DNA from 3 places in the Sporomusa intestinalis genome. Region 1 is predicted to be linked to each of the others. Evidence: predicted binding sites of a transcription regulator. Region 1 holds the regulator's gene; each other region holds the start of a gene.
The links. The regulator HrcA, encoded in region 1, represses chaperone genes, less so after heat shock. The targets are predictions, from matches to a motif close to TGTTAGCACTCNNNNNNNNNGAGTGCTAACA.
Positions count from the first base shown of each region.

Region 2: groES (co-chaperone GroES) is a predicted target of HrcA. The motif match lies at 3,179-3,209, and genes of this name have one in related genera.
Region 3: htpG (molecular chaperone HtpG) is a predicted target of HrcA. The motif match lies at 4,389-4,419, and genes of this name have one in related genera.

Region 1 is NZ_AP042390.1:2,912,656-2,923,245, forward strand. Features, by position in the region: gene ACZ481_RS13725 (16S rRNA (uracil(1498)-N(3))-methyltransferase) at 1-421, opposite strand, end outside; gene prmA (50S ribosomal protein L11 methyltransferase) at 434-1,372, opposite strand; gene dnaJ (molecular chaperone DnaJ) at 1,724-2,860, opposite strand; gene dnaK (molecular chaperone DnaK) at 2,882-4,720, opposite strand; gene grpE (nucleotide exchange factor GrpE) at 4,760-5,329, opposite strand; gene ACZ481_RS13750 (TCP-1/cpn60 chaperonin family protein) at 5,345-6,928, opposite strand; gene hrcA (heat-inducible transcriptional repressor HrcA) at 6,943-7,974, opposite strand; gene hemW (radical SAM family heme chaperone HemW) at 8,114-9,256, opposite strand; gene lepA (translation elongation factor 4) at 9,268-10,590, opposite strand, start outside.
Region 2 is NZ_AP042390.1:1,667,082-1,677,671, reverse strand. Features, by position in the region: gene ACZ481_RS07560 (hypothetical protein) at 1-301, opposite strand, end outside; gene ACZ481_RS07555 (hypothetical protein) at 474-983, shown strand; gene groL (chaperonin GroEL) at 1,164-2,810, opposite strand; gene groES (co-chaperone GroES) at 2,851-3,135, opposite strand; gene ACZ481_RS07540 (ANTAR domain-containing response regulator) at 3,342-3,923, opposite strand; gene ACZ481_RS07535 (histidine kinase N-terminal domain-containing protein) at 3,925-5,370, opposite strand; gene ACZ481_RS07530 (hypothetical protein) at 5,603-5,806, opposite strand; gene tsaD (tRNA (adenosine(37)-N6)-threonylcarbamoyltransferase complex transferase subunit TsaD) at 5,806-6,834, opposite strand; gene ACZ481_RS07520 (small, acid-soluble spore protein, alpha/beta type) at 6,960-7,160, shown strand; gene rimI (ribosomal protein S18-alanine N-acetyltransferase) at 7,286-7,735, opposite strand; gene tsaB (tRNA (adenosine(37)-N6)-threonylcarbamoyltransferase complex dimerization subunit type 1 TsaB) at 7,737-8,429, opposite strand; gene tsaE (tRNA (adenosine(37)-N6)-threonylcarbamoyltransferase complex ATPase subunit type 1 TsaE) at 8,410-8,904, opposite strand; gene thiL (thiamine-phosphate kinase) at 8,911-9,939, opposite strand; gene ACZ481_RS07495 (sigma 54-interacting transcriptional regulator) at 10,101-10,590, shown strand, end outside.
Region 3 is NZ_AP042390.1:2,652,973-2,663,562, forward strand. Features, by position in the region: gene ACZ481_RS12460 (gamma carbonic anhydrase family protein) at 1-142, opposite strand, end outside; gene ACZ481_RS12465 (zinc metalloprotease HtpX) at 303-1,172, opposite strand; gene ACZ481_RS12470 (DNA recombination protein RmuC) at 1,611-2,861, shown strand; gene ACZ481_RS12475 (TerC family protein) at 2,823-3,614, opposite strand; gene ACZ481_RS12480 (hypothetical protein) at 3,554-3,901, opposite strand; gene ACZ481_RS12485 (hypothetical protein) at 3,873-4,178, opposite strand; gene htpG (molecular chaperone HtpG) at 4,456-6,417, shown strand; gene ACZ481_RS12495 (HelD family protein) at 6,687-8,930, shown strand; gene ACZ481_RS12500 (LysM peptidoglycan-binding domain-containing protein) at 8,980-9,243, opposite strand; gene lexA (transcriptional repressor LexA) at 9,414-10,031, shown strand; gene ACZ481_RS12510 (nitroreductase family protein) at 10,110-10,590, opposite strand, start outside.

The DNA of each region.
Region 1 (10,590 bases):
TCCGGCCACACTGTTTGGCTGCTTCGCGGGCTATTTTTTGCCAGCGGATTACCTTATCCGCCTGTTTCGCTGCATCGTATTTAACTATGCAATGTTCTGTAATGGCAGGGATTATGCCATATACACCAAGTTCGACTGACTTTTGAATAATATAATCCATTTTTTCGCCCTTGCCCAACCCCTGGACCAACCAGGCTTCGACCGGCGGCTCAGTGTGCACCTCAATCGCTTCAATCAGCTTTAGCTGGACGGCATCTGCGCTTATCCGGATAATTTCAGCTTTGGCAGTTTTTCCGTCCGGGGCAGCTACCAGTACCGTGTCGCCGCTGGCCATTCTCAGTACCAGGGACATATGCCGGGCATCAGCGCCTTCTATGTACAAGGTGCTGCTAAGCGGGACATTTATAAAGAAACGGCGCATTGGGGCTGCTCCTTAACGGCCGCCGCTGCCGGCCACAATGGCCACCCAGCCGCCTTCTTCAATAACCCTGTCAACCACAAACCCATGATCCAGGAGGGCAGCCGTAACGTCACCCAGACGTTCGGCAATAATGCCGCTGCCAATGAATACGCCATTGTCCGCCAGCCTTACGCGGACATCGGGCAGCATTTTAATAATAATGTCGGCAATAATATTAGCTACGATTATATCGGCTTTGCCGGTTATACCTGTTAACAGATCGCCCTGGGTAATTTCGATTTTAGCGGCGACATTATTGAAAGCAATGTTTTCTTTAGCTACCCTTACCGCCACCGGGTCAAGATCAACGGCCCGCACACTTGCTGCCCCCAGTTTTGCCGCCGCTACAGCCAAAATACCGGAACCGGTGCCGATGTCAAACACCACATGCTTGGGTTTAATCACATCTTCCAAACACCGCACACACATGGCAGTAGTATGATGCGTACCGGTGCCAAAGGCCATGCCCGGGTCCAGTTCGATAACAATGTCGCCCACGGCCGGAATATACTCTTCCCAGGACGGCTTAATCACAATATGCTCACTCACCCGCACGGGATGAAAATATTCTTTCCAGGCGGAAGCCCAGTCTTCTTCCTGAACTTCCCGGCAGTTGATGGAGCCGCGGCCTTTATCAAGATTATGCTCATGCAGGCCGTTAATCCGCGCTTCAAATTCGCGCAGCTTATCATCCAAAAGCTCATCAACAGGCAAGTAGGATTTAATTGTTACAACCTCGGTGTTGAGTTCTTCGGGAATGTCGCAATAATCCCAACTCCCAGAGCGACGGTAGGCATTAACAAGTTCAGGGTCTTCGATAACAACCCCGCTAGCGCCCAACTCATGGAAAATATCAGCTACGGCTTCCGTAGCTTCATGGGAGGTTTGAATGCTGATTTCAGCCCATTTCATGCGCCATCGCCCCTTAAACTTCGATTATAAATAATAGGTACAAAACAAAACAAAAAACCTGCATGCCACTGGTAACCGCAAGACCAGGCGGCTGTTACTAGTAGCGTGTCAACCTTAAAACTGTAGGATAATGGCGAGGAGATTTTTCGTAAGACAAGGCGGAGGAAGGAGGCATACCGGACGTATGCCGATTGACGACAACGCCGGCTTACGGAAAATATCCCGTCAGTATCCACAGGATTAGGGTTGTCACGTTACTAGCATGTGAAAAAAATCTTTGTTACATTCATATACATAGTAGCCCATACGGCTCGGCTGGCATTTATGCCCGCTAAAAGCCCGTATGGGCTTTCAAATAGCGCCAAAGGCATCTTTGAATTTTTTAAAAAAGCCTTTTTCCTCTGAGGTGGGATCGGCACCACCGGCCTTGGCAAACTCTTGTAAAAGCTCTTTTTGACGATCAGTCAGCTTTTTCGGGGTGACCAGCTTAACGCGTACATGCTGGTCACCGCGTCCATGGCCGCGCAAATGGGGAATCCCTTTATCTTTTATCCGGAACACGGTTCCGGTTTGCGTGCCTTCAGGGATTTTCAGCTTAACCTTGCCATCCAGGGTAGGCACTTCAATTTCATCGCCCAGTGTGGCCTGCACAAAATTAATCGGCACTTCGCAAATCACATCATTGCCTTCCCGCGTAAACAGTTTATGCGGCTTGGCAAAGAGATACACATACAAATCTCCGGGAGGACCGCCCCGTTGTCCGGCCTCGCCTTCATGGGCCACTCTGAGCCTCGAGCCATTGTCGACGCCAGCGGGAATTTTAATTTTTATTTTGCGTTTAACCCGCACTTTCCCCCGGCCGCTGCATTCTTTGCAGGGGGTTTTAATAATTTTCCCTTCCCCGCGGCAACGGTCACAAGCTCTCACATTGACCATGCGGCCAAATGGCGTATTCTGTGTTACCTGAACCTGACCTGTTCCCCGGCAGTCAGGACAAGTTTCCGGATGGGTTCCCGGCGCCGCACCTGATCCCTTACAACCGCCGCAATCCTCGGTCCGCGGCACCTGTATTTCCGTCTCTAAACCAAAGGCAGCTTCCTCAAAGCTAATCTCCATGTCGTACCGCAAGTCCGGACCCCGTTCAGGCCCTGCATTCCGTCCACCGCCAAACCCAAAGCCTGCCTGACCGAAAAACATATCAAATATATCGGAAAAACCGCCAGCGCCGGCCCCGCCAAAGCCACCGCCACCGTTAGCGGCATCGAACGCAGCATGACCAAATTGGTCATACTGCGCCCTGCGTTCGGCATTCGATAAAATTTCGTATGCTTCGTTGACTTCTTTAAATTTTTCTTCGGCATCCTTGGGATTATCACGGTTAACATCAGGATGGTACTTGCGGGCCAATTTGCGGTACGCCTTCTTTAAGTCATCTTCAGACGCCGTTTTGGCTACACCCAGCACTTCATAATAGTCTCGCTTACTCACTTCACACCATCCCAAAACAAATTATTTCTTTTCGTCGTCCATTACTTTATATTCGGCGTCAACCACTTTGTCATCCTGAGGCGCGTCCTGCTGCCCCTGCGGGGCACCTTGTGCGCCTTCGGCCTGGGCATTCGCCTGATACATAGCTGCCGACAGTTCATAAAGTGGTTTGGTAAGTTCTTCCGTGTCCGCTTTTATTGCCTCAAGATCACTGCCCTGCAAAGTTTCCTTGAGTTTGTCAGCTGCGTGCTGCACTTTTTCGACAAGGGCTTTGTCGGCTTTATCGCCAAATTCTTTAATTGTCTTCTCTGCATTATATACTAAAGAATCGGCATTGTTGCGCACTTCAACCTCTTCTTTGCGTTTTTTGTCTTCAGCGGCATGAGACTCGGCTTCTTTTACCATTCTTTCTACCTCCTCCTTATCGAGGCCACCGGAAGAAGTAATAGTAATTTTTTGTTCTTTCCCTGTACCTAAATCTTTTGCCGATACATGCACAATCCCGTTGGCATCAATATCAAAGGTTACCTCAATACGGGGCACACCGCGGGGGGCCGGCGGAATGCCGGAAAGTTCAAAGCGGCCGAGGGTCTTGTTGTAGGAAGCCATTTCCCGCTCACCCTGCAGCACATGAATATCAACAGACGGCTGATTATCGGCAGCAGTCGAGAATGTTTGACTCTTGGAGGTCGGGATCGTAGTATTGCGGTCAATAATTTTGGTAAATACCCCGCCCAGGGTTTCAATCCCCAAAGACAGCGGCGTAACGTCCAGCAGCAGTACATCCTTTACCTCACCCACAAGTACGCCGGCCTGGATAGCAGCTCCTACAGCCACGCACTCGTCCGGGTTAACGCCTTTATGCGGTTCTTTGTTCAGTGATTTTTTAATCGCTTCCTGTACAGCCGGAATCCGGGTCGAACCACCCACAAGGATAACTTTGTCAATATCTTTGGCAGATAAGCCGGCATCGCTCAAAGCCTGGCGGGTTGGCCCCATAGTGGCTTCCACCAGATCGGCCGTCAGTTCTTCAAATTTTGCCCGGGTCAGGCTGATGTCAAGATGTTTGGGGCCGGTTTGGTCGGCAGTAATAAAGGGCAGATTAATATTAGAAGTCAGTACGCCTGACAACTCGATCTTGGCTTTTTCGGCGGCTTCCCGCAGACGCTGCATGGCCATGCGGTCGTTGGACAGATCGATTCCCTGTTCTTTTTTGAATTCAGCGACCAGCCAGTTCATAACCCGCTCGTCAAAGTCATCGCCGCCCAGGCGGTTGTTGCCGCTTGTGGCCTTAACCTCAAAAACACCGTCGCCCAGTTCCAGGATGGATACGTCAAAGGTGCCGCCGCCCAGGTCAAACACCAGGATTGTGTGGTCGTTGCCTTTGTCCATGCCATAGGCTAAAGCAGCAGCCGTAGGCTCGTTGATAATACGGAGCACTTCCAGGCCGGCGATGGCGCCGGCATCTTTTGTGGCCTGCCGCTGACTGTCGGAAAAATAGGCAGGAACGGTAATTACCGCCTGCGTGACCTTTTCACCTAAATAGGCTTCGGCGTCTGACTTAAGTTTTTGCAGAATCATTGCGGAAATTTCCTGGGGCGTATAGTCCTTGCCTTCGATATTGACTTTATAGCTAGTGCCCATATGGCGCTTTATCGAGCTAACCGTGCCGTCAGGATTGGATACGGCCTGCCGCTTGGCAATTTGTCCGACCAGGCGTTCGCCGTTTTTCGAAAAACCAACTACCGAAGGGGTAATTCGGCTGCCTTCCGGATTAGGAATAACAATAGGCTCGCCGCCTTCCATTACAGCTACTACTGAGTTAGTAGTACCAAGATCGATACCAATTACTTTTGCCATTGTACATTTCCCCCTTAAATAAACTGTTATAAATTGTAATTAACTATTTCCTACTACTTTCACCATACTGGGACGGACTAACCGGCCATTGACTTTATAGCCTTTTTGCAGTTCTTCGATGATTGTGCCGTCAGGCTGGCTGTCATCCTCAACCCGCATAACAGCCTCATGCAGATTGGGGTCAAACACATTGCCCACGGCATTAATCTGTTCTACTCCCAGCTGGCACAGCGCGTTGTTTAACTGCCGGAAAATCATTTGCACGCCTGTTGCCAGGGTATTGACATCGGCCGGGATGCTGGCAGTTGCCCGCTCAAAATTATCAACAACAGGCAAAAGTTCGCACACTACCCGTTCCGTGACAATGGCCGCTAGCTCTTCTTTTTCCTGCCTGGTCCGCCGCCGGAAATTATCAAAATCAGCCTGGAGCCGCTTATACCTGTCTGTCATTTCCTCCAGCAACCGGCTTTTTTCATTGAGCGCAGACATAAACTGTTCCACATCTGCGGGATAAAAGCAGATTTCAGGATTATCGCCTGACGCCTCGTTAACGCGGTCCGTTTCCTGGCCATTTTCGCCCGGAAGCTGTTCTTTTTCATTATCTGCCATAAAACCCACCTCCTATTAAAAATCAGGCATACCACTGTCAGCGGCGACTGCCTTCTGGGCATTGGCCCCTTCTTCCTTTTTCTTGATAATAGTATCAATACGCAAAATAGCAACAGCGACTTCTCCGGCAGCCTTGATGGCATGCAGTTTTACCGGCACAGGGTCAACTACCCCCCGTGCCAGCATATCGGCCACTTCGCCGGTATCGCAGTCTATGCCCAGTGAGTCGCAGTTTTGCACAGTTTGCGTAGTAACGGCTTCCTCTACTTTCTCCAGCGGGTTAAAACCGGCATTTTCGACAATCTGGGATAAAGGCTGCTTGAGCGCATTGGTCACGCAATCCAGGCCGTAAGCCGCCATGCCCTTAAGGTTATCCCGGTGTTTGCCAACTTCCCGGGCCATGGCAACCTCAATCGAACCGCCGCCTGGCACGTAACCGCCCTTTACTGCCGCCTGCACACTGGATGCGGCGTCTTTGGCAATACGTTCCCTTTCCCCCACTACCTCTTCCGTGGCGGCACCGACTAAAATCGTGGCCATGGGTTTGCCATTGCCGCCAATTACCCGCACTTGTTCAAGCTTTTCATCCTGGTACACCTTGTCGGCAGTACCCAGATATTTTCCAATATCAGCCGGCTCTTTCTTCAAACCGGTCCGTTTGATCATCCGGGCCCCGGAGTGATCGGCAACCCGGCGCAGGTCTTTGGCGGATACACGCTCAATGACCAGAATGCCGGCATCTGTAAGAATTTCCTCAGCGGTACTATGTACGCCCCGGTCCACCATGACAACATTAACGCCAAGGCTGACAATTTTCTGGACATTTTGTTTAAACTCGTCCTGAAGTTCAATATAACGCTTAAAACCGGCTTCCGTACTTAGCGCCTCATCCTCAATTTCTTCCGGTTCAAGGGCATCATCGATCAGCAGCAGTTTAGCGGCGGTCACTGCTTCGGGCATTTCCTGCGTCATCCGTTCCTGATCGACGATAACGCCCATAAACACCTCGTTATTAGCCCCGGCTTCCGCAGTAATGATCTCTGACAGCTTAAAATTGTATTCATTGAGCTTCTCCACGCCGATCAGCCGGGCTGCCTCCACGACCAGATCGGCAATGTCCTCATGTTCCCGGCCGGCAATCATGGCAATACTCCGCAGGATGGGATCATTGACCTCGGTAATGGTGCGGGCCCGCTCTTTTACTCCAGCCAGGACCTTAGCCACACCATATTTAATCCCTTCAATCACTCTGGCAACCGGCACACCGCGCATAACCTGGCTTACACCCTCCGAGACCAGGCTGCCTGCCATAATGGTTGTCGTGGTTGTGCCGTCGCCAACCTCTGCCTGCTGGGCTTTGGCAGTATTAATTAACATCTTGGCGGCCGGATGGTTGACATCCATTTTATCTAAAATGGTAACACCGTCATTGGTAATAATAACCTCGCCAAAGCGGTCAACAAGCATTGTATCAAGCCCTTTAGGACCGATAGTGCCTTCGACAGCCGCCGTAATTGCTCTTACAGCATTGGCGTTGGTTAACAGCGCGGCCAGCCGTTCATCCACGTCGGCCCCACTGCCTGCTTGCTTTAAATTCATGTAGTTCCCCCTTATCACAACACCTTATATTTTTTCAGAATTTCACCTAAATGGCGTTGCATAAATTTAAGTACCGACATAGTTTTCCCATACTCCATGCGCGTTGGGCCAAGCACAGCCACAGTTCCCACCACCTGGCCGTCAATGCGGTAAGTGGCCTGAACCACACTGCAGTCATGAATACCTGTATATTTGTTCTCCTGGCCAATAGTGACAACTACCCCGTCACTATTAGGCATATGGAGAATATCGCTTAACAATTTGTCTTCTTCAAACATCGTTAACAAGCCCTTAACTTTATCCACATCGCGGAATTCAGGCTGATTAAGCATCTGCGTCGTGCCGCCAAGATAAACCTTGTCATTCTTGTCGGCAGTGAGAGCCTGCTTTAAGAGGGCAATTGCCTGTTTAAAAATCTGCGGATCAGGCCTGATATCATTTTGAATATCTTTTAAAATCGGCGTTGTTATCCGGTCAACAGCCAAGCCGCCCAAGCGGGAATTGATCACATTGGCCACCCGGCTCAGATCCTCATGATGCAGGCCCTCGGGTATCTCGATGATCTTATTATCCAATAAGCCTGTATCGGTGACAATGACAACAATGGACCGGCGCTCATCCAGCGGCAGGAACTGAAGATACCGGAAAGTACACTGGGACAGCTGCGGCGCTAGTACCATGGAGACGTTCTGGGTCATGCTTGATAAAATTTTCACTGTCTCCTGAAAGACTTCTTCCATTCGCCGGGCTCTTGTGTAATACCAGTTATCAATAAGCGCAATGTCTGCATCGGAAATTTGGGGAGGCGCCAGTAAACAGTCGACATAGAAGCGATAACCCTTAACGGACGGTATCCTGCCGGCCGAGGTATGCGGTTGCTCAAGATAACCTAAAAATTCCAAATCTGCCATCTCATTGCGAATCGTAGCCGGACTGATTCCCAGATTGTATTTACGCGCAATCGTCCGTGAACCGATAGGTTCGGCCGTTGAGATATAATCATCGATAATAGCTTGCAGGATTTGGCGTTTTCTTTCATCCAGCACCGACTTCACCTCCCATGCTGTTAGCACTCATGCCTGTTGAGTGCTAATGCCTATTAAAAAAATACCACTCCTTGGGTTTAATGTCAAGAATCTTTCTTAAAACCACTGGCAATAGATGGGGGAGATTTTGCTGTTGCCCTCAGTCATCAGCAATAAAAGCGGCAAAGACAACATTGCTGAACTTCATGCCCCTGTCAGTCAGCCATACCCGGCAGCCATTTGTGGCCAGCAGCTCTTGCCGGCGAAGCTTATTAAAAACATTTGCAAAATGAAGAAAAAAATTGCTATGAAACCGGCGGGTAAAATCGGCAGCATTCAGTCCCTGCGTGGTGCGCAAAGCCAGAAAAACATATTCGCCTACAGACTGGGCTTTAGTTAATCTTTCCCGCATCGCAACCGGCGGACAGCCGGTTGCGATGGCCCGGATATAGGCATCAATCGCCGGCACAGCGCTGATTCGCTCACCGTTTACAAAAGAATGAGCGGCAGCTCCCAGCCCCAGATAAGGCTGATAACGCCAATATTTCAGGTTGTGACGGCATTCCAGCCCCGGGCGGGCAAAATTAGAGATCTCATAACGAAGCAGCCCCTTGCCGGGTAAAACCCTGACCATCAGATCATACATGGCCTCCTCTTCCCTTTCGTCCGGTAAAGCCAGCAGCCCCTGATCATAAGCCGAACAAAACGGTGTTCCCGCTTCCAGCTTCAGCCCATAGACAGACAGATGGGCGATAGCCAGTGCCGCCGCCTGTTCCAGCTCCCGGGCAAACCCCTCCGGGCTCTGCCCCGGCAGGCCGTACATTAAATCAATACTAATATTGTTAAACCCGGCACCATAGGCATATTCCAGGGCCGCCAGCGTGTCTGCGGTTTTATGGCTGCGCCCCAGGCGGGCCAGCAAATTGTCGTTGAAAGACTGGACCCCGAAGCTAAGCCTGTTGATCCCGGCCGCCAGCAGCATGGTCAGCTGTTCTTTTGTTACCGTGCCCGGATTGGCTTCCATACTAATTTCAGCCGTATTAGTTATGCTGAAGCTGCGGTCAAGGGCGGACATAATCTGCCCCAGCAGCGGCACAGGCAGCAGGCTGGGCGTGCCGCCGCCGATATAGATGGTGTCAACTGCCGGCTTACATAACAGACCGCCCTGTTCAGCAATCTGCTGGCACAAGGCGGCAGTATAATCAGCAAACCAATGCTCTGCTCCCGCATAAGAAGCAAAGTCGCAATAGAGACACTTTTGCCGGCAAAACGGTATGTGAAGATACAGGCCAAAATTATTCATTGCGCTACCTTTTAATCCATTTTCAATATCGCCATAAAGGCTTCCTGCGGAACTTCCACACTGCCAACCTGTTTCATTCTTTTTTTACCTTCTTTTTGCTTCTCCAAGAGCTTGCGCTTGCGGGTAATATCGCCGCCATAGCATTTGGCAAGCACATCTTTGCGCATCGCTCGCACGGTTTCCCGGGCAATTACTTTGCTGCCAATTGCGGCCTGAATCGGGATTTCAAACATCTGGCGGGGGATGATTTCCTTCAACTTTTCGGCCAGCTGCCGGCCGCGCTGGGTGGCCCTGTCCCGGTGGACAATGACGCTGAGCGCGTCCACCGGGTCGCCATTAAGCAGGATATCCAGCTTAACCAGGGCTGAGGTCTGATAACCCAGCAGCTCGTAGTCCAGCGAAGCATAGCCGCGGGTTGATGATTTCAATTTGTCAAAATAATCAAAAATTATTTCACTAAGGGGCAAGTGATAGGTCAGCATGACCCGGTTGACATCAAGGTATTTCATGTCCTTGAACTCACCCCGCTTCTCCTGGGACAATTCCATGACAGCGCCGACATATTCGTTAGGAACCATGACAGTTGCCTTAACATAAGGTTCTTCAACATGGTCAATCTCCTGGGCTGTTGGCAGCTTGGACGGGTTTTCAATCTCAAACATTGTGTTGTCGGTTTTGAACACACGATAAATTACACTGGGCGCTGTGGTTATGAGCGTCATATTATATTCCCGTTCCAGGCGCTCCTGAATAACATCCATATGCAGCAAGCCCAGAAAACCGCAGCGAAAACCAAACCCCAGCGCAATGGAGGTTTCCGGTTCAAAAACCAGTGCGGCGTCATTTAACTGCAGTTTTTCCAGGGCGTCGCGCAGATTCTCGTAATCAGAACTGTCTACCGGGTAGAGGCCGCAGTATACCATCGGCGTAATTTTACGGTAACCCGGCAGCTGTGCGGCTACCGGCCGCTCAGCCCCGGTTACGGTATCACCTACCCGGGTATCTTTTACATTTTTAATGCTGGCGGCAATAAACCCGACCTGGCCAGGCCCCAACTCCTTAACATTGGCCAGGGCCGGCCGGAAAACGCCAACCTCAGTAACCTCAAACACCTTGTTTGTTGCCATCATTTTAATCTTCATGCCTGGGGTAATCGTGCCATTCATAACCCGGACATAGACAATTACACCTTTATAGGAATCAAAATGCGAGTCAAAGATAAGCGCACTCAGCGGCTCTTCCGCTTTACCGGCCGGAGGCGGAACTTTTCTGACAATGGCCTCCAGGATTTCTTCAATGCCGACCCCGGTCTTGGCACTGGCCAAGACGGCATC
Region 2 (10,590 bases), 1.2 Mb from region 1:
CTTTTTCATGCCTTTGGCGCTCCCGCCAGGCCCGTTCACTTTCGTGCTTACGGCGTCTCATTTCCCGTTCATGCCGTTCATTTTCCCGGCGCAACCGCTCTTTGTGCTCCCGCCGCCGCTCCCGTTCATAGCGCTCGCGGTCATGCCGATCCCGGTCATGCCGGTCATGCCGGCCAAGCTGAACGATTTGCTGCGAATTGGAATTATATAATGCTGAAGCCTCGGCTACGGTTGCAAACAGGCCAGATTGCAGAATCCCGACCAGGGAATAAACCACGGTTTTCTTAACGAGGCTGTTCATAAGCATTTCCTCCCTGTATTTACTACTTCCATCATAATATGGAAATGTGACAAAAGTATGACAGTCGTTTCCGCTCCCAGTAAAATGAAGGCCGGCCGCATACATAATTACCACTGACAAAGCAATACTGATAGTAATAGCAAGAATGGAGCTGATCGCTTTGAGCAATCAAATGCTTTTATGGTCAAGTGTGGCCTTAGCCTGGCTATCCACGGTGTTTCTCAGGCAAGCAGATATAAAACGGTATATGCCTGCTGCTTTATTTTGTTCGCTTGCATTTATCTTTATTTTTGAAACAGGAATTTCCTTGCGCCTGTGGGCAGTTACCGAACCGTCCTACCCGCTTGTCAATATTCCCGCTTTCGTTTACGGCCCGTATCTGCTTGCCCCGGTCTGGATACTCAAATACACGTACGGACGCTTTTGGCTGTATCTGACCACAAATATTGTGCTGGATTATCTGTTAATCTTTTTCCTGATTGATTGGTTTGTCCGGCGGGGCGTGTGGGTGTCTTACATATCCTATTTTCAAATATTACTAATTACTACAACGCTGTCTGTCTTTATCTATGGCTACCAGCGCTGGCAGGAAAGTGAACCAGTACGCGCAGCAGTACCGGATCTGCAGCCTGCCGCCGGCAAACCGCTTGACGAAGACCCGGCAGACCGGCCGGGGAAGTAATTTACTGCCAGCCATATTTGTCTTAATTAAAGATATAAAATGAAAAAGAGGCTGTCCATAAGTTCGATCACAACTCATGGACAACCTCTAATTTTTTATGCTACTTGCGGCAACAAAATAGTTGCGTTAAACGTTAGGCAACACTTAGAATCCCGATTTTACTGGGGTTCCAGGGGCTGATTACATCATGCCGCCCATGCCGCCCATGCCGCCCATACCACCCATGCCGCCCATGCCGGCAGGAGCTGCTGCGTCTTTTTCCGGCTTATCGGCAACAAGGGTTTCGGTGGTAAGAACCATCGAGGAAATGCTGGCCGCGTTTTGCAGGGCGGAGCGGGTAACCTTCGCCGGGTCAACAATGCCGGCGGCAATCATGTCAACATATTCTTCGGTCAGGGCATTAAAGCCAATACCCTTACCGGTTTTCTTAACATTCTCAACAACAACGGAGCCTTCCAGGCCGGCGTTGTTGGCGATTTGACGTACCGGTTCCTCAATCGCGCGTTTCACGATTTCAACACCGGTTTTTTCATCGCCGATCAGTTTCAGGTTAGCCAGGCTATCCTGAATGTCGATGAAGGTAGTACCGCCGCCGGCAACAATGCCTTCCTCCACCGCAGCGCGGGTTGCGTTCAGAGCGTCTTCAATACGGAGTTTTTTTTCTTTCAGTTCAACCTCGGTAGCAGCGCCTACCTGGATAACAGCTACGCCGCCAGCCAGTTTGGCCAAACGCTCCTGCAGCTTTTCCTTATCGAAATCAGAAGTGGTTTCTTCGATTTGCGCACGAATCTGATTCACGCGTTTTTTGATTTCGTCATTTTGACCGCTGCCGTCAACAATCGTGGTTTCTTCCTTGGACACGCGGATCTGACGGGCGCGGCCAAGATCTTCAAGGGTTACGCTGTCAAGCTTGCGTCCCAGTTCTTCGGTGATCACAGCCCCGCCGGTTATGATAGCGATGTCTTCCAGCATAGCTTTTCTGCGGTCGCCAAAACCGGGAGCTTTCACAGCGACAGCGCGGAAGGTGCCGCGAAGTTTGTTAACAACCAAAGTGGCCAGGGCTTCGCCTTCCACATCTTCGGCAATGATCAGCAGTTCTTTGCCCTGTTGAACGACTTTTTCCAGGACCGGCAGCAGGTCGGCAATTGCGCCGATCTTACGGTCGGTAATGAGGACATAGGGATCGCTTAAAACAGCTTCCATTTTGTCCGGATCAGTAATCATGTACGGGGAGATATAACCACGGTCAAACTGCATGCCTTCCACAACATCAAGGTCGGTGCCCATGGTTTTGGATTCTTCCACAGTGATAACACCGTCTTTGCCGACTTTTTCCATCGCTTCGGCAATCAGGGAACCGATTTCTTCATCGCCGGCGGAAATGGAGGCAACCTGAGCGATAGCGTCCTTGGTTTCCACTTTCTTGGCGCTTTTTTTGATTTCGTCAACAAGCACGTTGACTGCCTGCTGAATGCCTTTTTTCAGGATCATCGGATTAGCGCCGGCCGCCACATTTCTCATGCCTTCGCGAATCATGGCCTGAGCTAACAGAGTAGCGGTAGTTGTACCGTCACCGGCTACATCATTTGTTTTGGTGGCAACTTCTTTAACAAGCTGGGCCCCCATATTCTCAAACGGATCTTCCAGATCAATGTCACGGGCAATGGTTACACCGTCATTCGTGATGGCTGGAGCACCGAATTTCTTGTCAAGCACTACATTGCGGCCTTTAGGTCCTAAAGTAACCTTAACAGCATTAGCCAGGGCATTTACGCCCCGCTCCAGTGCACGGCGTGCTTCTTCATCAAACAAAATTTGTTTAGCCATTTATGTATTACCTACCTTTCATTTTATGATAATTAGCTGATTATTCAATAATAGCCAGGATATCGCGCTCACTGATGATGAGATATTCTTTGCCTTCAACCTTGACTTCAGTGCCGGCATATTTAGAGAAAATAATTTTGTCGCCAACTTTAACATCCAAGGCAACCTTTTGGCCGTTTTCCAGAGTTTTTCCTGTACCAACAGCCACAATTTTACCCTCTTGCGGCTTCTCCTTGACTGTGTCAGGAAGAACGATACCACTCTTGGTCATTTCCTCCTTTGCCAAAGCTTCAATTACAACTCTGTCGCCTAATGGCTTAATCATGTAAAGAACCTCCCTTTATAGTGTGTTAAAATTAACTGTTTGTTGTTAGCACTCACTTAAGTTGAGTGCTAATTCCATAATTTATAATATAGAATTCGCTCGAAAAAATCAAGTCCATTTCAGTAAAAAATGCATAAAAAATAAAAAAAAATATCAAAACTGAGGGCAGGGACTGTTAAAACCCCTGCCCGGCAGCAAATATGCTCTTAACGTTTGCGGGTGGCTGACTCCACAATAGCCGCCGCCACATCCCGGATTGATTTGCGTTTGCTCATACTGTACTGCTGAATGCGGCGATAAGCCTCGCTTTCGGTTAAACTATACGCATCCATCAGGATTCCCTTGGCCCGGTCAAGAACCTTCCTGGTTTCCAGTGAGTTTTTAACCTCCTCCAGTTCCCGTTCCAGCTCAGCAAACTCCTGGAACCGGGATAAAGCAATCTCCATGGCCGGAAACAGGTTCGCTTCTTTAACAGGCTTGACCAGATAGGCTAATACGCCCGAGTCCTTAGCCTTTTCTACTATTTCCTTCTGACTGAAAGCAGTTAAGAGGAGCACAGGCGACAGTTTTTCATTAGAAATAATTTTAGCAGCGGTAATGCCATCCATTTCCGGCATTTTAATATCCATAACAACAAGATCAGGGCGGTGCTTGCGAGCCAGCTCAACGGCTTTGGCTCCGTCTGCCGCTTCGCCGACCACAGTATGTCCCGCTTCTTCCAGTAATTCTTTTAGGTCCATCCTGATAATTGACTCATTATCGGCAATTACTATCCGCAAAGCGTCCATATTATTCCTCCTTCGCCTCTTTAGCCCCTTCTGTCAGCCGGGGAATGGTAATAAAAGCATGGGTTCCGGCACTGGAGAACAGGCGGAAGTGCCCGCCAAGGTCGTTTTCTATCAGTGTTCTGACAATTTGGAGGCCCAGACTATTGGTACTTTGCAGGCAAAACTCCGCAGGAAGACCGATACCGTTGTCATAGATATCTATTTGATAACTATCCGGTGTTGTCGCGATATCCACACCAATTAATCCCTCTTTACGTCCGACAAAGCCGTGCTCAATCGAATTTTGTATTAGCTCGTTGATTACCAGGGCCAGACTGCTGGCCTGCTCAGACGGCAAAATTACCGTCTGGCCGTTAAGCACTGTTTCAATATTAAAATCAGGCTCAAGCATATTTTGAATAACCAAATCCAATATATTTTTCGTGACTTCCGCCACATCAATATATTCCCGGTCCTGTTGCGACAAAAATTCATGCACAACCGATATGCTCAATATCCGGTTGACGCTTTCCCGCAGCGCGGCCTTCACTTCCGGCGTGGTAGTACGCCTGGCCTGTAATCTGAGTAAGCTGGCAATCGTCTGGAGATTATTCTTGACCCGGTGGTGTATCTCCTGAATGACCGCTGACTTGACCAGCAGTTCTTTTTCTTTTTTCCTGAGTTCGGTAACATCGGCCACAATAAAGACAGTACGCACCACCAGGCCGCCGACAAAGATCGGAATAGCCCGCTGTACCAGGATCATGTTGCCGGCTTCGGCTTCTTTTTCCACCGGCAGCCCTGTCGACAGGGCCTGCTGGGCGAGTTTCATATTAACCTGCCGGTCCGATACCCGCCGGCCGATAATATGGTTGATGCCCAGCACTTTGTAAATGGCATCGGCGGCGGAATTGGCAAATACAATATGCCCCCGCTCATCAATGATCACAATACCGTCACGGGTTGCCAGAGGCCGGTAAATTTTTCGGCCCAGCGAACCGCCGTCCGCAGCCATCGTCAACAGCATATAAGCCGTTTCCACCAGCATGCCGTGACCATTGGCGCTGGCCTCCTGGCTATTGGTCTCAAAGCTGGCGGCGGCAATAATCTGGCCGTCCGGGTCTTTGATGGGGAAAACCCTCATCTCCAGTGCATCCATGCCAAGGGCCCATTCCCGCTGGCCGGCGATATTGGCACCGGAAACCAGCGTCCGCCATACCAAAGGCTCTTCACTCGACTGCACGGTACTGCCCAAAATATTGGTTTTAAAATCGATATAACTGGTATTGGGTTTAGCCTGCGCGACAATAGCCAAAAAGTTTTCATTGCGGGCCGCAGCATACAGGGTAACCTGAGCATGCGCGAGGTCGGCAGCCAGCCCCAGAACGCTTGATACTTTATCAATAAATTGAGTCTGGCTTGGCGTTAAACTCGTTATCTTCCGGCAAATATCTGCCGCTACCCCCATAAACTTTTCCCCCGTTCCCTGAAACAAGACCTAGTGTCTTGACCACATTATCTTTTTAGTTTGATGACGGCCAAAATGGCCAATGGCGGCGTCAGCCCCTCCTAGCAGACCCCTTCCAGTATGCGTCGTCGGTGCTTCCTTGCCCTTTGCCATTTTGTCTCGCCCTAAAACTAAAATATAACATGGCCAAGACACAGACCTGCTTAATCTTGTATGTATTCAACTGCAACTTTCAAAATTCCTTGTTAGCTGGTACTAAATTTACAAAGTTACACTCTACTGCCGCTTTTGACAAAATCCCCAGGGTTATCCCCGGGTTATCCACAATATCCACAGGGTTATGCACAGCAATATGGCCCTTTATTACAGGAAAATATGCTATTTTTATAATCTTACCCACATTATCCACAATTATTTTACAGATAGTTGTCCACATTACCGGGCCCCCAATGTCAGTGAAGGCACCGCATTCAGATTAAGGTCGGAGAAATCACCGGCTAAGTACTGATAATGAGCCCGGCAGGCAATCATTGCCGCATTATCTGTACACAGCACCGGCGGCGGATAAAAAACGGCAAGGCCCCGGCTTTTAGCTTGTACAGTTAACTCAGCCTGCAGGGCTGAATTAGCCGCCACCCCGCCGGCCAGAACAATGTTATCAACACCGGCCTGGTCGGCAGCCGCCAGCGTTTTCATAACCAGCACATCAACCACAGCGGCCTGAAAGCTGGCAGCCACATCAGGAATGCTGACCGTCTCCCCCCGCTGGGCCGCACTGTTCAGGTAGTTCAACACCGCTGATTTTAAACCGCTGAAGCTAAAAGCGAATTTATTTTCCCCGTTTTTGGCGGTAAAAGCCCGGGGAAAGGCAATAGCGGCCGGATTGCCCTGTTTAGCGGCCTGATCAATATACGGACCGCCCGGATACGGAAAGTTCATGACCCGGGCAATTTTATCAAACGCCTCACCGGCTGCATCGTCACGGGTCTGTCCCAGCAGTTCAAGCTCATTGTAATTTTTCAGATAAATCAGCGACGTATGGCCGCCGGATACTACCAGGGCCACAAAGGGCGGCTCCAGTTCAGGATGGGCCAGGAAATTGGCAAAGATATGCCCTTCCAGATGGTTCACGCCAATGAGCGGCTTATGCAAAGAGAAGGCCAGCGCCTTGGCTGTCGCCACCCCGACCAGCAGGGCGCCGACCAAACCGGGGCCATAGGTAACACCAATCGCGTCAACTGCCGCCAGGGTTGTCCCCGCCGCGGTCAGAGCCTGATCGATAACCGGGATAACGTTTTCAATATGCTTGCGGGAGGCAATCTCCGGCACAACCCCGCCAAATTTCTGATGTGTCGGTATTTGCGAGGAAATAATATTGGCCAATACAGTACGTCCGTTGGCAACCACAGCCGCCGAGGTTTCATCACAGCTTGTTTCCAGCGCCAATGTTAAGCTTTGTTTCATTGAAAGACCTCCATCAGTGTCTGCTAATTATTACATGGTGCAAATGATGTATTAGAATCCCGAAAGTAAGCCAAATTAAAACCAAGGACAACAACATACAGTCCCGGAAAGGAGGTGCGAATAATATGGCACGCTCAAACAAGCCCGTTAGTCCTGGTGCAGAAAACGCTCTGGACAAAATGAAAATGGAAGTAGCTAATGAGTTAGGTATAGCTGAGCGCGTTCGCAGCCAAGGCTGGTACACTATGACTTCCGCTGACTGCGGTCGCGTAGGCGGTCACATGGTTCGTAAAATGATCGAACAGTATGAATCTACTCTCCGATAGATGGTAAAGCACAGGGCGGCTATGGCCGCCCTGTTCCATTTTGTCACCTTTTTACCGGGACCCGCATATGTTATCTTACACAATCACCCTGGGGCCACAATCTAGCGTGGCTCCTCTTTTTATGCCTATAGGTTATCAAGCCACATAATAAGCGCGTCTTCGCCGATTTCGGCATAATAATTGGGACGAATGCCACGCTCGATAAAGCCGCGCCGTGAGTACAGCTTGCGGGCTGCGGTGTTGGACGGACGGACCTCCAGCGTCATACTGGCTGCGCCTTTGACTTTGGCAGCAAGAATCATATGTTCCAGCAAGAGCAGGCCCAGACCGCGGCCGTGATAGGACGGCAGCAGTGCAATGTTGGTTACATGGGCTTCATCCATAATCAGCCAGAAACCGCCATAGCCCACAATGCGGCGGCCGTCACTCATAACCAGGTAATGGGCCAGGTCATTATTGCCGATTTCTTCTTCAAAAGCAGCCCGTGACCAGGGCGTGGCAAAGGCTGCCTGTTCAATAATCAGCACTTCATCAATATCGCCCTTCTGCATGCGCCGCACGGTACATTCCGGCATTTCAGCGACACTCCTGCGAATGCCGCCGTTCCCACAGCTCTTCAGCCTCGGAACGCCTGATATATAGTGGTTCCAGTGTGGCTACATCATGTCTTACCCCCTGGTCATACAGCTGCTGGGCCAGCACTGCCACACTGCCGGCCCGGGGCATAACAACATGGGGCGGCGCCGGCTGCTCAATCTCGTCCTTATACATAACAGCCGCCTCCCCCAGCAGCAGGGCAGGCTTGCCCTTAGCCGCCAGCTCCGCCTTGGCCTCGGCAAAAGGCACCACCCGCGGCGGTTCCACTTCCGTCATAACTCCCTGGCACCATTCATATAAACCCAAATACACATTGCCTTTCTGGGCATCAAGCATCGGTGCCAGCAATACTCCCGGCGCCGGGCAGGCAAAAGCCATTGCGGCTAAAGTCGGCACCCCGATTAAGGGGATATTAAGCGCATAGGCCAGGGCTTTGGCGGTAGCCAGACCAATTCTGAGCCCGGTAAAAGAGCCGGGGCCATTGCTTACAGCAATGGCTTTAAGGCTGGTTTGCGAAATCTCGGCCATAGTAAGCAGACTGGCAATATGAGGCATTAACCGTTCGGAATGGGTCTTGCGTGTCTGAACTGTAAGTTCAGCCACCAGCGCCGCCGGTGTGGCAATCGCAACACTGGACACAAGGGTGGCTGTATCAATGGCAAGAATCGGCAATCTGTTTCAACTCCTCACAAAGCTCTACATATCTTGTCCCGGCGGCAGTAAGACAAAGAGTCCGCTCACCGGGGCCGCCACCGGCCTTGATTGTCAGCCACAGACGTTCGTCCGGCAAAAATTCCGGGAATTTGTCCGGCCATTCAATAATAGCAATGCCGTGAGCCCCCAGATAATAATCAAAGCCAATATCGGCAAGTTCAGCCGGATGCTGCAGCCGGTAAAGATCAAAATGATATACCGGCAGTTCCTGACCACTGCCGGTTATTCCCTCATATACATTAAGGACAGTGAAAGTTGGGCTGGTGACACTCGCCGCCACAGCCAAACCGGCGGCAATGCCCTGACTTAACAGGGTTTTGCCGGCGCCCAAGTCACCGGACAAACATAAAACATCGCCTGATTTCAATAACCTAGCCACCTTTTTGCCAAAGGCATACGTTTCATCAGGCGAGTGAGTCTTAATAACTAGCATAAGGTATTACTCCTCCTGGCGGAAATGATTAAACCCCCGGGGTTTCAGTTCTTGCCCGCAGCCTGCTGCATCGACCAGGGTCACACCCTCGCCGGCAGCAACCACCTCGCCCACCCTCGCTACTGCCAGCTCCGGGTGCCGGGTCACCAGCGTTGCGAATTTTTCCGGCTCCATTGTAAACACGAGCTGAAAATCCTCACCGCCGAACAGGGCATAGTCAATAGCCGGTTTGCTAAACCTGGCAGCGGCCGCAGCCAGTTCCGGCGCCAGCGGGATTTGGCCGGCAAACAGTCTGATCCCTACCTGACTGGCCTTAGCTATTTCATGGGCCTCGCTCGCCAGCCCGTCACTGATATCGTCCATACTGGTAGCGCCAAGCGCTGCCAGCAGCTGGCCGGTTCTGACCTGGGGCCGGGGCGTCAGATGGGCCGTAACCAACGGCCAGGCAAAGTCCTCATCCTCCCATTTGCCGGCCTGCAGCAGGGCTAAGCCGGCGGCCGAATTGCCCAGTGTGCCGGTAACAGCCACCAGGTCACCGGGCCTGGCGCCGGAACGGCGCACCAGCTTAGCCGGTTCCACCTCGCCGGTTACGGTCACGTTAATGACCAGCCCCTGCAGGCTGGCAACGGTATCGCCGCCGACAATGTTGACGCCAAACTCGCGGCATATTTCTTTCATGCCTTTATATAGATTGACAACAAATTCCACCGGGATAGACGGGGGCAAAGCCACGGACACAACCGCATGCCTCGGAGCTCCCCCCATAGCCGCAATATCACTCAGATTAACCGCAATCGCTTTATAGCCAAGCTGCCAGGGTGTTGTTGTCGTCAGATCAAAGTGAATTTTTTCCACAAGCATGTCGGCCGTCAGCAGCTGCAGCTGACGGGGCGCAGGCAAAACCACCGCAGCATCATCACCAATGCCAACAATTACCCGGCTGGGATCATTGATCGTATCCTGTTTGATTAAATCAATCAGGCCAAATTCACCTAATTCGCTAAGCTCATCCAAAGGAAAACACACCACCTTCATGGCTGCGTAATGTTTCTACCATTACTTCTCTTTTAGGCAGGCATTTCCTGCAAGGGTAGTATACCACAAACCAAAAAAAAGTTGTACGCAACAAAGGAATTCCTGTCAAAACAGCAAATTTATTCCATAGGTAGTGGACACAAACGTCAGGAGGCCTCAAAATGGATAAGCTGCGATTAAAAATATCCAATATTGACAGGCTCGGCCTTGTCCTTGATATCTCACGGGTGCTTGCGGCCAGAGAAATCAATATTATCTCCATGGAGCTCGAACTTAACACAATTTATATTGAAATCGAGCCGCTGGATGATATCGGGAAACAAGCGCTTATCCACGAGCTGTGCAGGATTGAGCAGGTAACAGCAGTAAACGAGATTACCCTCATGCCGCATCAGGAGCGGGCAGAACAGCTTAACGCCGTGCTGACCTCGGTTAGTGACGGCATAATCGGGATTGACCTTGACGGCCGCATTACCCAATACAATCCGGCGGCCGAGAAAATTATCCAGCTACCGGCGAGCGAGGTGCTGGGGCAGGCATTTACTGCTGTCTTTCCCGCCAACAGTCCGCTGCTGGAGGCCTTGCATGTCGGGACCCGCTATAACAACCGCGAGGTTATGCTGGAAAAAACCAAAAGCCATTATTTGTCAA
Region 3 (10,590 bases), 260 kb from region 1:
CACCCCGGAGTACCGTATTGAACCAGATGCTGGCGTTGGCGCCAATGGTAACATTGCCGATAATTCTGGCGCCTGCGGCAATAAATGAGCTGCTATCTACCTGCGGTTGTATGTTGTTATACGGAATGAGCCGGTCTGACACGTGCAATCAACTCCCGGTTTTATCTGCCAGACAGATGCCATGCAATAATAGGTGCATGGTGCCGGCCAAACGGCATCTTATATTTTTTCCCTGCCCAGCTGTTTATATCCTGCAAAAAAATCCTTCTGAATTTCATTTCAGAAGGATTTTGCCAGTAATTTTAGCGTGCCTTTTTCGCCTGCGCTTCCAGTTTGGCCACCCGGTCTGCTGTTGACGGATGGGTGCTGAAAAGGCTGACCATCATGCTGCGTGCCCCGCTGAGCGGATTGACAATGAACATGTGCGAGGTGGCTGGTGTCGCTTCAGGCATTACCTGATGCCGGGCATAGTATTCAATCTTCTTTAACGCACTGGCCAGGGCCAGCGGATTACCGGAAACAGCGCCGCCTGTTTCATCGGCGATATACTCGCGTGAACGGGAAACGCCCAACTGGATAAGCGTGGCTGCCAGCGGTGCCAGCACTACCAGAAATACAAACTCGATAATGCCGCCGATACCGCCGCCTTCTCCATCATCACCACGGCCAAAACCAAGGATCGCTGACCACTGGGCAATGTTCGCGATCATGGTGATGACACCGGCCACACTGGCAACAATAGTGCTGATCAGGGTATCGCGGTTTTTAATATGAGCCAGTTCATGGGCGACAACGCCTTCCAGCTCTTCATAATTGAGGGCCCGCATAATCCCGGTCGTTACAGCCACAACCCCATGCTCGGGGTCACGGCCGGTGGCGAATGCGTTCGGGACATCGGTATTGATAATATACACCTTCGGCATTGGCATTCTGGCTTTTTGGGCCAGGCCGCTTACCAGCCGGACCAAATCCGGTGCGCTCTGCGGCGTGACCTCCTGGGCGCCATACATTTTCAATACAATTTTATCACTGTACCAGTAGCTGGCAAAGTTCATCGCAATAGAGATTACAAACATCAAAGTCATGCCTTGGGTACCGCCGAAAAAAGCACCGACTGCAACCAGCAGCCCGGTCAGCGCAGCAAGTAAAACAGTAGTCTTAAGTGTGTTCATTAAGACACCTCCATAGTATTTATATTAAAGTTGAACTTTACAGTTATAACTTATGTCACGCTAGTTAAAGATGACATCGCCCCTCCATTTCATTTATTATTTAATTTAATTATAAGTGATTTACTTATAATTAACAATAGTCATTTAAGCCCGAATTTTCATGTGTCCTGTCATATCGGTCAGGATATTCATGCTGTTGTCCTGTAGCTTGTCCGCAAGAATTGGATTGTGTAATCACGCCTGTTATCTGGATGACCATTCGCAATCACTGACCTTACCCTTGGCATGCTCAAATTCGTTCCGGCTTATTCATATATCCTGTAAAAAAACATGTATGATTTGCAGCAGGCGCCTGTTGGCTGACAGAAGGGTTTATAGCCGCGCGCCTTGAACTTGAATAGGTAATAAATACTAAACCCTAAGGACGGTGCATTGGCAATGAATGATTTATTTGCAGGTATTATTTTGATTTTACTGGTTATTAACGGCAGTTTACTCCTGCTGCTGCTAATAAGAACACATAAATTGGGCCAGAACGGCTTAGCCCCGTTTAAACAGCTGGCCTATAATCAGGAACGTATCGAGGCTATGGTTAGGGATGAACTGGGAAAGAACCGGCAGGAGCTGACTTTTAACAGCAAAGCCCTGCGCGAGGAGCTGACAACGCAGCTGCATGGCTTTACTAATGCCAATGACCAGAAATTCAACCGGCTTATTCAGATCAATGAACAAAAGCTGGATAAAATCCGTGAAACCGTAGAATGGAAACTGACAGCGATGCAAAGTGATAACAGTAAGAAGCTAGAAGAAATGCGCATAACGGTTGATGAAAAACTGCACGCCACATTAGAAAAGCGCCTGGGGCAGTCATTTCAGCTGGTAAGTGAGCGGCTGGAGCTGGTGCATAAAGGACTGGGGGAAATGCAACAGCTGGCCTCCGGGGTCGGTGATTTAAAAAAAGTATTATCCAATGTAAAAACGCGGGGTATCTGGGGGGAGATGCAATTGGCTTCCTTACTGGAACAAGTATTGACACCGGATCAATATGCAGCCAATGTGGCCACCAAGCCCGGCAGTCAGGACCGGGTGGAATTTGCCATTAGACTGCCAGGCAAGGACAATAACGATGCCGTGGTCTGGCTGCCTATTGATGCCAAGTTTCCCCAGGAAGATTACCTGCGGCTGATAGAAGCGCAGGAAATGTCCAATCCCGAGCTGGTTGCAGGTGCCGCCGCCGGCCTGGAGGCACGAATTCGTCAGGAAGCAAAAACAATTAAAGAAAAATATATTGATCCGCCTAATACCACTGACTTTGCGATCCTGTTTCTGCCGGTGGAAGGCCTCTATGCCGAGGTCTTGCGCCGCCCTGGGCTGTGCGACAGCCTGCAGCGCGAATACCGTATCAACATCACCGGGCCGACAACACTCGCAGCCCTGCTCAATAGCCTGCAAATGGGTTTTAGAACCCTGGCCATTGAAAAACGCTCCAGTGACGTCTGGTCGCTGCTTGGGGCTGTAAAAACCGAATTCGGCAAATTTGGCGACGTTCTTACTAAAACTAAGGAAAAACTGGATCAGGCCAGTAAACAGCTTGATGCCGCCACCGTACGCACCAGGGCTATTGAGCGAAAACTAAAAGGGGTAGCCCAGTTACCGGCGCCGGAAATGCTGAAGGTGCCGGGAGAATAGGCAGGCAGCGGTGCGGAATAATAAAGCCCCCGCTGTCTTTACCAAGGCAGGGGAACCAACGTGATTAATGATGATTTTTGTGGTGCTGGTTTTCAGAAAATAGCCTGATACAATCACCGCCAAAGTGAGTCCGGTTTTAATAAGCAGTGCGTGGCCGCTGAGATAGGTTACCATTGCCTTGTCGCTGATAATCATCTCCGCCGCTGCGTAGCCGAGTACGCCGGCGCCGGCATAGATAATAGACGGGAATCTGTCCATGAGCTTCATAAGCAGCTGCGCGCCGAATACCACCAGCGGAATGCTGGTGGCAAGTCCGGCGGTAATCAGGCCGTACTTGCCGGCGGGGACAGTCTGGGAAATAGCGGCTAACGCCAGCACATTGTCCAGGCTCATAATAAGGTCGGCAACCAGAATAATTTTGATGGCTTCCCGGTAAGATGCGGCTTGGCCGTATCGCTTTCCTTTGCTGTTGTCTCTTAACAGGCTGACAGCGATGTACAGCAGCGCCAGCCCCCCCAGGAATTGCAGGAAGGGCGCATCCAGGAGGCGGGCGGCAATAAAAGTCAGAATGATTCTTAGAATCACTGCGCCAAGGCTGCCCCACAGGATCGCCTTTTGCCGCTGGGCAACTGGCAGGTTTTTGCTGGCGAGGGCAATAATGACAGCATTGTCGCCACTTAACACGAGATTGATCAAAAGTATGCTTCCCAGAGCCATACACCACTCAGGCCCGATTGATCCCCAAAAATCCATTCCACTTCCTCCTCTATTTTTACTATTGTATTATTGTCACAGGCACGGCAGACTACAAAACTGATAATAGGTAGATTTTGGCTGTTTTCCTTACGCAACATAAAAAGACCCCCGGTACGCATAAAACACATACCGAAGGTCTCGCTAGCGGTTACGCCAGCAGTCGGCGGCAACGCCTGCTGGCTAGTAGCGTGACAGTGATTAGAGCAATAAAGATTTCTCTTATTGCCGGCTTCAGGGCAGGCTGCCAGGAGCGTGTCATCCAAGCGCATAATATTCATTTGCATCAATATGCACCCAGAGATGACGAACGGCAAATTCAGCGGCACTCTCTTCCGTTCCTTCTCTGACCGGCTGCAGCAGTCTGGCGCGGGCCTGCTCAAGCGTGCTGAAATCACCGCGGACAGTAAAAATTCCGTAAGAAAAATCATCAATCATCACGTGAAACCGTGTCAGGCCAAACTGGTCTCCCTCGCCCCGGCCGGCATAAAAAATGGTGGCCGGCGATCCTGTCGGCGATGCGACATCGGTTAAAACCTGCATGTTTTTTTCTAATACAGACATTTTTGTTCCTCCTTATGATTTCTTTACTTTTTATTATACATAGATGAAAACAATCATGCTATTTTTGTAAATAAAGTAAGCTCTTATTTGTTGAAATATTATTTATTCAACGTTGAGATGTATTGCATTACAGATTTTGGCTTGCTGTTTGCCATTTTTTATCTTATTCCTGGTTGATTTTATTGTCTAATTTCGTTATTATTTAAATAGCGTTAGCACTCGGCGGTTAAGAGTGCTAATCATAACTTTACAGATAATGGAGTAATGGAGGTTTACTATGGCCCAAGAAGCAATGAACAAACAAACCAAGGAATTTCAGGCTGAGACCAAGCAATTGCTGGATTTGATGGTGCACTCTATTTACACCAACCGGGAAATATTCCTGCGCGAGCTTATTTCCAATGCGTCAGACGCCATTGACAAGGTCCGGTTTGAAGCTTTAACAAATCATGCCCTGCTTGAAGACAATGCTGATTTTGAGATTTTTATTTTGCCTGATGAAACTATTAATACCTTAACTATTTCGGATAACGGCATGGGGATGACTTATGAGGAAGTGATTGAAAATATCGGCACAATTGCCAAGTCAGGCACCAAAGCCTTTCTTGACAAAGTAAAAGCGGCCGGTTCAGCCGCCGATACCGAGCTAATCGGCCAGTTTGGCGTGGGTTTTTATTCTGCTTTCATGGTGGCCGAAAAAGTCACACTGCTTACCCGTGCTCCCGGACAAGCCAAAGGTGTCCGCTGGGAATCGGACGGCGACGGAACCTATACAATTGAAGAAATTGAAAAGGAAACCCGCGGTACTACACTGATTCTTACCCTCAAAGAGGAATACCGGTCGGCTGAACAGCCTGAGGAAAACTTCCTGAATCGCTATAATCTGCAAAATTTAGTTAAAAAATACTCAGACTATATCCGTTATCCTATTAAAATGAATTTTGTCAAAGAAGAAAAACCGCTGGATAAGGACGGTAAAGTGATTGAAGATGCGCCAGCCGCCCAGACGGTTGAGGTCCGCACCCTCAACTCCATGGCCCCCCTTTGGACCAAAAATAAAAATGATATTACCCAGGAAGAATATCATCAATTGTATAAAAATCTGTTTCATGCCTGGGAGGATCCTCTGGAAATAATCCATTCCAAGGTGGAAGGCGCAGTCGAGTATACTAGTTTATTATTTATTCCTGCCCATGCACCTTTTGATTTTTATCAGCGTGAAGCAACAACAGGTATCCGCTTATATTCAAAAAACGTGTTTATTATGGATAATTGCCAGGACCTTCTGCCCGAATACCTTCGTTTTGTGAAAGGCTTAGTGGATTCGCCGGACTTCTCGCTTAATATATCCCGCGAATTGCTCCAGCATAGTCAACAGCTAAAACGGGTTGGCAAAAATCTTGAGAAAAGTGTGTTGAAAACACTGGAAAACCTATTGAGTAAAGACCGGCCGAAGTATGAAAAATTCTGGCAGGAATATGGCAAGGCCCTTAAAACCGGTGTGTATTCGGACTATCAAAGCCGGGATAAGCTGAAGGATTTGCTGCTGTTTGCCACCTCGCACGCTGCCGATGAGCTTGCCAGCCTCGAAGACTATGTTAGCCGGATGGCCCCCGCCCAAAAAGTTATTTATTATGCCACCGGCAAAGACCGTTCTTCGGTCGAACGCCTGCCGCAGATGGAACTGCTCCGGGAAAAAGGGGTTGAGGTTCTTTATCTGTATGACAGGGTTGATGAGTTTGCCATTGATGCCCTGCATGAATATAAAGAAAAAAAATTCCAGTCGGTCAGCCGCGGTAATTTGGAACTGGATGATATTGATGCGGCTGAGACTAAAAAAGACACGGCCGAATTAAATAAGGAAAATGAGCCTCTGATCAAAGCCATCAAAGAACATCTCAGCGGCAAAGTGGCCGATGTGAAGATCAGCAGCCGGCTTAAATCAAGTGCCGTTTGTCTGGTAAGTGATGATAACGGGATCAGCCTGTCCATGGAGCAGATCCTGTCGGAGATGAATAATAGCATGTATAAAGCCAAGCGGATTTTAGAAATTAATCCGGATCATGAAATCTTTGCGGTATTAAAGGATTTATATCAAAGTACCCCTGAATCTGAGGACTTCAAAGATTATTGCGACTTACTCTATGGACAAGCCCTGCTTATGGAAGGGATTGCTCCGGATGATCCAATCAGCTTTGCCAACAAAGTAGCCAGCTTAATGGCCCGCAGCAGTCATTAAGACAGTTTGCGCCTACCAGCTTATCTGGTAGGCGCTTCTCTTATTTAGCTGAAACCAGTACACCTTAACAGTATCCATATCGGTTTGCAAGAATACATGTAAAGCGACGCATAAGCAGATAATTCTTTCCAGGGATGGCCGGGAACATAATGACTAAATATAATTTAAACAATTTGTACCCTGTTCTCCTCTCACCCTTTTTCAATTACTTACTGCCCGGGAATTGAATATAATTAAATGTTGGGCTACATTCTCTTGAGGAGGAACATATGAATCAGCAGGAACAAACTTTTGAGATCGGCCGGCTGGCCAAAACACTCCGGCAGATAGCAGAACAAATTCAAATCAGCGAGCAGAGTTCCGACAGCCACCGGGATACCCTGCAGGCCACTCTGCAGGATTATTGGAAGTCGGGGGGCGCCAGTTCCACTGATGAGGCCCAGTTTGTTGAAACTATGGACCGTCAGCGGGCCTTGTCCACACACGTACAGGGCACAACCCGCCGCTTGTACAAGATGCTAAAATCGCCTTATTTTGGCCGTATTGATTTTGCTGAGGCGGGTGAGCGCCGGCCTGAGCTGATTTATATTGGCATTGGGAGTTTAAGTGATAAAGAGACCGGTAATTTTATGATTTACGACTGGCGCGCCCCGGTAGCGAGCCTGTTTTATGATTATGGCAGGGGAACGGCGGCATACCATTGCCCGGCCGGCACAATTACCGGTGTTATATCTCTTAAACGGCAGTTCAAAATTGTAAACGGGCAAATAGAATACATGTTTGATTCGGACTTGAAAATTGATGATGAAATCCTCCAGCAGTTGCTGAGCAAAAGTGCTGATGATAAAATGCATACGATTGTCAATACCATTCAGCGTGAACAAAATCGCATAATCCGCGATCAGTCGCACCGGGTATTATTTGTTGAGGGCCCTGCGGGCAGCGGCAAAACGTCGGCGGCTTTACACCGGGTGGCTTTTTTACTATATCAGGACCGTGCCAGACTAACGTCCCAAAATGTGCTAATTCTCTCGCCCAACCACATTTTTGGTGATTATATTTCCGGTGTGCTGCCGGAAATTGGCGAAGAAAACGTTATGCAAATGACATTTCAGGATTATGTTTCCCTGGCCGCTGCCGAAATGCCTGTCCGGTTTGAGGCCCGTACCACCTACCTGGAACAGATGCTGGCACCTGAGGCAGATCCCCAACGGGCCGCTAATGTACGTTTCAAATCCTCGGAGTTTTTCTGTCAGGCTTTGCTCCGCTATTTGGACCGGCTGGCGGCAAGCAGGGTGGATAACTATCCGGCGATCACCGTCCGGGGGCAAACCATCTTTCAGCAGGAAGAATGGCACCACTATTATAGCGGCAGTTTTGCGATGATGCCGCCGGTGCTGCGGCTTGAAAAAATTAAAGCAATTATCCAAAAGCGGCTGAGTGAGGTTGTTCAGAGAATTCGCCGGGAAAAAATGGCTGAGATCATTATTGCCGGTGATGAGATTAATGAAAAAGTAATCAAATCACTGGCCAGAATGCAAACCAGGGATGAACTGCGGGCCATAACCGATCAGATTGAGCAATTGACCACAGTGGATGTTGTTAATGAATATAAGCAGCTGTTTACAAATGACCGGTTACTGCGGGAGAACGGCCTGGCTGTGCCGGCGGACTGGAAAACGGTGCAAAAACAGACGCGGGCTTACCTGAACAAGGGTATTCTTCCTTATGAAGATATCCCGCCGTTTTTATACTTTCAGGGTATATTGCAGGGTTTCCCTGCTAAACCTGATATTAAGCATGTCATAATCGATGAGGCCCAGGACTATACAAGTTTTCAGTACAAGATTCTTGCCCGGCTGTTCCCCAACTGCTCCTGGACCATCGTCGGCGATCCTGCCCAGTCAGTACAGCCTTACCTAAGGACTGCAAGCTTCAGGGAAGCAAGTCAAAGCATCGGCGTCGAGAATACCCTGCTGTTCAGGCTTACAAAAAGCTACCGTTCAACCTGTCAAATCCAGGCTTTTTGCCAAGCTTTACTGCCGCCTGCTGCGGGCGGGGCAGTTGCAGTGAACCGCTCCGGTCCGTTGCCGGTTATTCTGCACGGGCAGCAGCCCGGGGACCAAACCGCCGCTATTGCCAGTACCATACAGGCAATGCTGAACCAGGGCTGGAATTCTATTGGGGTGGTCACTAAGACTGCCGCCCAGGCGATGACTGTTTATCCAACCCTTGATTATGCTGTCAGGGCCAGCCTTGTCACCAGGGAAGATGATGAATTCTACCGGGGTGTAGTTGTTATGCCGGCCTATTTAGCCAAAGGGCTGGAATTTGATGCCGTATTGGTAGTAAACGCTGACGGCAGCAATTATAGTCAGGCTCAGGACCGGCATATACTGTACACGATCTGTACCCGGGCCCTGCACCGCCTGGTTGTTTATTATACCGGGACCCCCTCTCCCTTTATCGCCTCCCTTGATCCGGCGTTATACAAGACTGAGCCTGACTGGTAACAGAAAAAGCTGCCAGCCGGCAGCTATATTTATGTATGTATGTATGTATTTATTTATTTACCGGGACCTTTAACAGCTGACCGGGATAAACCTGGGCATTATTATTTAACTTATTTACCTGCCTGATTAAAAATACCTTTTCCCTGATGTCTTCTTGCGGCGTAATATAGTTAGCCGCTATCTTCCAAACCGTATCACCTGGCTGAACACGGACTGTTTCATAGGCCTCTGTACCGGCGAAGGCACTTGAATTGGCCAGAGGAGTAATTACAAATAAAACGAGAAGCAGGGACAATGTCAATATAGTTTTCATTCAATACACACCTCACTGAACCTATGTTCGATATGAGTTAATTGTAGCACAGTACATATGTTCTGCGCAAGTATGTTCGATATTTTTATTTTTGCATATTATCGATAAAATTTCAGAACTCATGTTCTCTTTTTTTCCTGTTTGTGGTACAATTGGGACGAGGTGATATTGTGGCTGTTAATTCACTCAGCGTTAAGCAAAATCAGATATTAAACTATATTAAAGAAAATCTCCGGGCCAAGGGGTATCCGCCTTCTGTACGTGAAATTGGTGAGGCGGTTGGCCTTAGCAGTAGTTCTACTGTGCATTCACACTTAACCAAGCTTGAGTCATTGGGTTATATTAGACGGGACCCTACCAAACCCCGGGCTATTGATGTCCTCGATGAAGCGCAGTGGCGGCAGAAAACCGTGATTCCCGTACCCTTAGTCGGCATGGTGACAGCTGGTCAGCCCATATTAGCTATTGAAAACATTGAGGAAACATACCCATTGCCGGCAGAACTCTTAGGCAGTGAGGATGACGTATTTATGTTGTCTGTCAAGGGGGACAGCATGATTAATGCCGGTATTCTTGACGGCGATTACATACTGGTCAGGCAGCAAAGTAATGCCAATAATGGCGATATTATAGTAGCTTTGATTGATGATGAGGAGGCTACCGTAAAACGGTTCTACAAGGAGGCCGGCCGGATCCGGCTGCAGCCGGAAAATGATCTAATGGAACCTATTTATGCGGAACAGGTAGCTATTGTTGGCAAGGTTGTAGGGCTGTTCAGAAGTATGTAAGAAAACACAGGGAATTAAAGCAGATGACAAGCTGGCAATTGCCAGCTTGTCATCTGCTTTAATTCCCCTGCTAAACCGTTACATCCAGGTAACCGCCAATGGATTGCGGTCAACAAGCCTGTAATAACGATATTGAGGATAGCCGACCATGACTGCCCCTGTGATCACCTTGCCTTGGGGGATGTTAAACAATTTTATCAATGGTATATAATTGGCAAAGGCGCACATTTCAAAAAGCCCTGCCCAGCATGAACCTAAGCCGAGGGCCGGTGCAAAAAGCTCAAGATAGGCAAATGAAAATATAGTATTTTTTCTGGCATGGGCAAGCGTAGTTTCAGTAACGGCCAGGATTAAGTGCGGAGCTCCCCTGAGGATGGGGTCTTTTCCATTTTCGTAATAGGAGCGGATATGATAATCAAAGCTCCAGTGTGTTTTTGGCTGTTCCTCCATCCAGTTTATGGTTGCAGCTGTAGCTTGTTGAAGTATTTTTGCGTCTTCAATAATTATGTATGCTACCCCCTGGCTGTTACTGCCGGTAGGTGCAAATCGCGCAATATCT